3 regions of the Shewanella sp. ULN5 genome follow, and region 2 is predicted to be linked to each of the others. Evidence: predicted binding sites of a transcription regulator. Region 2 holds the regulator's gene; each other region holds the start of a gene.

Region 1 (2,279 bases), on a different contig from region 2:
AAATAAGTTCACACCATCTTTAGATAATGACTGGTGAACATGCATACCACTACCGTTGTCACCAACAATTGGCTTAGGCATAAAGGTTGCTGTTTTGCCATAAGCGTGCGCCATGTTGTGAACAACATACTTTAGAATTTGGATTTCATCCGCTTTCTTGGTCAATGTGTTGAAACGTGTAGCGATTTCGTTCTGACCTGCTGTAGCCACTTCATGGTGATGCGCTTCAACAACTTGACCCATTTCTTCAAGCACTAAACACATAGCGCTACGTAGATCTTGTGATGAATCAACTGGTGCGACTGGGAAGTAACCGCCTTTCACCATTGGGCGGTGACCCGTATTACCTTCTTCATAACTTTTTGCAGAGTTCCATGCAGCTTCTTTTGCGTCGATTTTCACGAAACAACCTGACATATCAGTACCAAAACGTACGTCGTCAAATAAGAAGAACTCTGGCTCAGGGCCAATAAGAACCGTATCAGCAATACCGGTAGACTTTAAATATTCTTCAGCTTTTTTAGCGATAGAACGTGGATCACGGTCATAACCCGTCATGGTACCTGGCTCTAAAATATCACAACGGATAAGCGCAGTTGTTTCTTCTGTGAAAGGATCAAGTACGAAAGTTGATGCATCAGGCATTAATACCATGTCTGATTCGTTAATGCCTTTCCAGCCAGCAATAGAAGAACCGTCAAACATTTTGCCGTCTTCAAAAAAATCCGCGTCAACTTGGTGAGTTGGAATAGATACGTGCTGCTCTTTACCTTTAGTATCGGTAAAACGTAAGTCAACAAACTTAACTTCTAATTCTTCAAGTTGCTTTAATACTGATTCAACTGACATTCTCAAGCCTCCGGTAGGGTCAAGGGTATTCCCTTCTTAATTTAATCTTACTGTTTACCAAGTACATTTTACTTAGTTAAACCAATGTAAAACAGTGATGTTCACATGATGTCACTTACTAAGCTATTTTTATGCCAAATATATAACCTATTGAATTATATCAATTTGATTTTTTTGCATAAAGAAATAACTATTAGGGCGCACCAAAAAGATCCTTCACCGCACCAATACAGTGCAACAGTTAAGGGCGACTGCACTGTAATTGAACATGTCGAGTATATAGAGACTCATTAGCAAAAAGTGCACTTAGATAACAATTTACCAAACCTAATTCAGAAAACAGTGTTCTTGATGTTTATCTGGCTTTGAGTAATCAAAATGACCATTTACCCCAGATAAGTCGAAATATATCTGTCCAAACGGGTGAAAATAACAGGTGTTCAAAAAAAATCCTATCTACTGAAGCCTTGCTGGAGTAGAATGGCACGCTTTTTTATGGTGGCTATAATTAATAGCGACTGTAAATAATCCCCTTTTTTTGTTTGATGGTATAGAGGTTTTATCCGTGCTAGAGAATTTACGTAACATCGCCATTATTGCACACGTTGACCATGGCAAAACAACCCTGGTAGACAAGTTGCTGGCGCAGTCAGGAACCCTTGCATCTCGAGGAGAAGCTACTGAGCGGGTGATGGATTCAAACGATCTTGAAAAAGAACGTGGGATCACCATTCTGGCAAAAAACACTGCCATCAAGTGGAACGACTACCGTATTAACATCGTAGACACACCAGGTCACGCCGATTTCGGTGGTGAAGTAGAACGTGTTCTGTCTATGGTTGACTCAGTTTTATTACTAGTAGATGCAGTTGATGGCCCAATGCCACAAACTCGCTTCGTCACTAAAAAAGCATTTGCTCAAGGCCTTAAGCCAATCGTTGTTATCAACAAGATTGACCGACCTGGTGCACGTCCTGATTGGGTTATCGACCAAGTTTTCGATTTATTCGACAACCTAGGTGCAACTGACGAACAGTTAGACTTCCCTATTGTTTATGCTTCAGCATTAAACGGTTTCGCAACCTTAGATCCTGATGTAACTAGCACTGACATGACGCCACTTTTCCAAACCATCGTTGAGAAAGTTTCTTTCCCAGACGCTGATTCGGAAGGTGCATTCCAAATGCAAATTTCTCAAATCGATTACAACTCATACGTGGGTGTTATCGGTATTGGTCGCATTAAACGTGGTAGTGTAAAAACTAACCAACAAGTGACCATTGTTGGCGCTGACGGTAAAAAGCGTAACGGTAAAATGGGCCAGGTATTAGGTTATATGGGTCTTGACCGTACTGAAGTTGAAATTGCTAACGCTGGTGACATCGTGGCAATTACAGGTTTAGGTGAGCTTAAGATTTCTGACACTATTT
Region 2 (2,279 bases):
TGACCCCATTTCAGTTATTGATATTAAAAAAATTATTCAACAACTGAAAAGTCGTGGCCTTGGAGTGCTCATTACTGACCACAATGTTCGCGAAACCCTTGATGTTTGTGAGCGCGCTTATATTGTCAGCCAAGGCAATCTCATTGCCGAGGGAACACCTGATGAAATACTCAACAATCAACAAGTACGAGCAGTATACTTGGGCGAACAATTCAAGCTATAGTTAATGTAAGCACAACAGATAGATGCTTTGAAAATACCAACACTTCAGTAAGCTTTTATTGTGGTGTTTCACAATGTATTTAAACAACATTTGCGAAATACACTCGTGTGAAACGGTGTAGCAAACGGAAATCTTCTAGGGATCAGCAGTAATGAAAGCGTCACTCCAACTTAAAATGGGTCAACATCTGACTATGACCCCACAACTGCAACAGGCGATTCGTTTGCTGCAGTTATCGTCTTTGGAGTTACAGCAAGAAATTCAACAAGCATTAGACTCAAACCCTTTGCTTGAAATGGAAGATGAATTTGCAGAATTTAACAACAAAAATGACCAACAAAAAAACCAATCAGAAACTGATTTTAGTGAACTAGTCGCGCCAACAATAGAAAAAGACACCTCAAGCGTTGATACAGCAGAATCGATGACAAAAGAGCAAATGTCTGATGATTTGCCTATGGATACGACCTGGGATGAAGTGTACACCGCATCTCCGATGGCCAGTTCTGGATCGGGCAGCATGCCAAGCGATGACATGCCTTTTCAAGGTGAAACCTCAGAAGGTTTGTACGAACACCTTGAATGGCAGAAGAATCTCACTCCTTTTTCTGATACCGACCTAGCCATTGCCACCGCCATCATCGATGCCATTGACGACACAGGTTATTTAACCCAAAGCACCGAAGACATCTTAGAAGCAATGGGAGACGAATCGGTTGAGCTTGATGAAGTTGAAGCGGTACTGAAACGTATCCAACATTTTGATCCTATTGGCGTTGCCTCTCGCGATCTCCGTGAATGTTTGCTGATCCAGTTAATGCAATATGATCCCAATACACCTCACATTGATAACGCAAAAGTGCTTATCAAAGATTATTTAGATTTAATTGCAGGCAGAGACTTTCGCACATTGATGCGTAAAACCAAGTTAAAAGAAGATGAACTTCGTGAGGCTATTGAGTTAATTCAATCTTTGAATCCACGCCCTGGTTCGATGATCACCCCGCAGGATGATGAATATGTTATCCCCGATGTTTCGGTGATGAAAAAGAATGGTCGTTGGGTTGTTGAATTAAATCCTGACAATATGCCCAAAATTGGTATAAACCAGCAATATGCGGCGATGGCAAAAAGCAGTAAAAGTCAGTCTGACAGCCAATTTATTCGCGGTCACTTGCAAGAAGCTAAATGGTTTATTAAAAGTTTAGAAAGCCGCAACGACACCTTATTAAAAGTGTCCAATTGCATTGTCCAGTTCCAACAAGGTTTTTTTGAGTATGGTGAAGAAGCCATGAAACCTATGGTACTGAATGACATAGCTGAAGCGGTAGAGATGCATGAATCAACTATTTCGAGGGTCACAACTCAAAAATACATGCATACTCCGCGCGGATTATTCGAATTAAAATACTTTTTCTCTAGCCACGTCAGTACCGACGACGGCGGCGAGTGCTCATCAACAGCAATTAGAGCCTTTATAAAAAAACTGGTTGCTGCCGAAAACCAAAAGAAACCATTAAGCGACAGTAAAATGGCGGATCTTTTGGCTGAACAAGGGATTAATGTTGCACGTCGTACTATCGCGAAATACCGTGAGGCGATGATGATCCCCCCCTCAAACCAGCGTAAGAGTTTATAATCTACCTAGGCAATTGGAGGATAAATATGCAAATAAATTTAACAGGTCACCATGTTGAAATTACTGAATCATTACGCGAATATGTCACGATAAAATTTTCAAAGCTTGAACGACATTTCGATCAGATCCATAATGTGCATGTCGTGTTAAATGTCGAAAAACAACAGCAAAAGGCAGAAGCAAAAGTCAGCTTAAATGGCGCTGAAGTATTTGCAGCTGCTGATCATGCCGACATGTATCATGCAATAGACGCCCTGATCGACAAACTCGATCGTCAGGTTATTAAACACAAAGAGAAACTATCTAAGCATTAATGATGGAACTTAGTACCATCCTGCAGCCGGAATGCACCTCCTGTGCCTCACCGGGCAGTAAGAAAAAGGTACTGGAACTTATCAGCGATTTAGTCGCTGCCCA
Region 3 (2,279 bases), on a different contig from region 2:
ACGTGTGCTAGTGGTTGATGATAGCCGTATGGCTCGTAACGTGATTAAACGCACTATTGGCAACTTAGGTATTCAAATTATCACTGAAGCCGAAGATGGTGCTCAGGCAATTGCATTGATGCAACACAATATGTACGACCTAGTGATCACCGATTACAACATGCCAAGTGTTGATGGATTAGCCTTAACGCAATATATCCGTAACGAAAGCCAGCAGTCGCATATTCCTATTTTAATGGTCTCATCCGAAGCAAATGATACCCATTTAAGTAATGTATCCAGCGCTGGGGTCAACGCCCTTTGTGACAAGCCATTTGAGCCCAATTTAGTTAAACAAATATTATATAAGCTGTTGGAAGAGTAGTTTAGCGCGCATTTAGTATTCTTTTTCGGTTTATATCGGACAAAATACTTTTAAACCGCCAACGCTTATGGCATGTTAACCACGTTTTTAATAAACATTTCTATGGAAAGCAGAGAATACCAATATGAACAAAAGTGAACTGATTGCAAAAATTGCTGAAAACGCAGATTTAACTAAAGCTGAAGCTGGCCGTGCATTAAAATCATTTGAAGCCGCGGTAACTGAAGCAATGAAAAATGGCGAAAAAATTTCTATCGTTGGTTTTGGCTCATTTGAAACCTCACAACGCGCTGCACGTACTGGCCGTAACCCACAAACGGGTAAAGAAATTCAAATTGCTGCTGCAACTGTACCTAAGTTCAAAGCAGGCAAGACATTAAAAGATAGCGTTAACTAATATTCTGTAAAACGCATTTTTCAAAAGCCTCCTGATGGAGGTTTTTTTATGCCTTGATATTGTTCATATCCGCTCATGACCTGAGTGAACACCACCATCAATTGCACACATAAAGTGCAATGACGCACTATTACAAAGCAACAAACCTATTGTCACCCAACCGATTATACATTAAGCGTCTGATATATATTAACTTTTAAAACTGGCACAAGCTTCGCTTTGCATACCTCAGACAAACAAACATTTTATGTATTGCCCTGACATACAAGACATAAAATGCACAATAAAACCTTGAGGGATAAAGATGAACAAATCACTAATTCAAGCCGTCGCATTATCAAGTACGTTATTATTAACGAGTACAGCGTTTGCTGAAGTTTCAGCAAATATTGGTGCCACATCAAATTACTTATGGCGCGGTGTCACTCAAACAGACGATGCGGTAGCGGTTCAAGGTGGTCTTGATTACGCACACGAGTCTGGTTTTTATGCAGGCACATGGGCATCAAATGTTGATTTTGGTGATGCAGCAACTTACGAAGCGGATTTCTATGCGGGTTATGGTGGTGAGTTCGCTCAAGATTTCACTTACGATATCAGCTATCTTTATTATGCTTACCCCGATTCAGATAGTGACTACAACTTTGGTGAAGTCACTTTATTACTCGGTTGGAAGTGGTTAGAACTGGGTTACTCACATGTTGTCAACGCAGATTCTGACGTATCGGGTGCCGATAGCGAAACGGATTGGGGCTATCTACAGGCCAATGCCAGCTTTCCATTAACTGAAAAGTTAAGTCTGGGTATCCATTATGGTTATTCACAAGGCGATGTTATAGAAGACTTATTTGGCGACAGCTACTCTGATTATAATGTGTCATTAAGTGCCGATACCGACCTAGGTACTGTGTCCTTTATGGCTTCTGATACTGATTTAGATGAAGATGATGTAAAAGTGGTATTAGGTTACTCATACAGCTTCGATCTTTAACCTGAAACATTATTCGCATTCTCTGGTCGCACTGACAATCTGACCTTAAACGCCACCTTCGGGTGGCGTTTGTTATTTACAGTCAAATACTGAGACTTAACCGCTTCAATTATGATTTAAAAAAGAGGCTTTGTGGTTTTGACGAACGAATCCTCTTCACTCAACTCCTTTATGTCATCGTTATGCATCCATGTTGATATACATAAATGGGTTTAAACATCATCTAAGCCATTCACTCGCCATTTCGCTTTGAGGCGTATTTTTTAGCACCCTCAAAAATAACTGCTAAGCTCAAACAGGTAAGGTCAAAACATTTGCCCATTGCGGACAATATATTTTGCTTTTCTAATCGTTGTTTTTTAGTTAGAAAGTGCTCATTGGTTTAATTCTGTGGTTTACCATTGGTTTTGAGGGTTTTATTATGGCTAATATTACTGAAAGAGTTCCTGACGATACTGAAATTGAAGCTATGACTTCACCTAGAAACAGTAAAAGCGATGAGAATTTACAACACAAACGTCAAGTGA

Evidence for each region. Region 2 encodes sigma-54, which starts transcription at its own class of promoters, with help from an activator protein. Its sites were predicted from a motif close to GTTGGCACGNNNNTNGNNT; they were not measured.
Region 1: a site for sigma-54 is predicted at 970-988, ahead of glnA (glutamate--ammonia ligase). Genes of this name have one in related genera too.
Region 3: a site for sigma-54 is predicted at 963-981, ahead of ORI98_RS11170 (TorF family putative porin). Genes of this name have one in related genera too.

What each region holds. Positions count from the first base shown of each region.
Region 1 covers NZ_JAPJEE010000006.1:208,472-210,750, reverse strand. The annotation lists gene glnA (glutamate--ammonia ligase) at 1-849, opposite strand, end outside; gene typA (translational GTPase TypA) at 1,415-2,279, shown strand, end outside.
Region 2 covers NZ_JAPJEE010000012.1:79,316-81,594, reverse strand. The annotation lists gene lptB (LPS export ABC transporter ATP-binding protein) at 1-223, shown strand, start outside; gene ORI98_RS12540 (RNA polymerase factor sigma-54) at 375-1,862, shown strand; gene hpf (ribosome hibernation promoting factor) at 1,889-2,176, shown strand; gene ptsN (PTS IIA-like nitrogen regulatory protein PtsN) at 2,179-2,279, shown strand, end outside.
Region 3 covers NZ_JAPJEE010000010.1:48,132-50,410, forward strand. The annotation lists gene ORI98_RS11160 (response regulator) at 1-364, shown strand, start outside; gene ORI98_RS11165 (HU family DNA-binding protein) at 489-761, shown strand; gene ORI98_RS11170 (TorF family putative porin) at 1,066-1,752, shown strand; gene ORI98_RS11175 (PA3496 family putative envelope integrity protein) at 2,174-2,279, shown strand, end outside.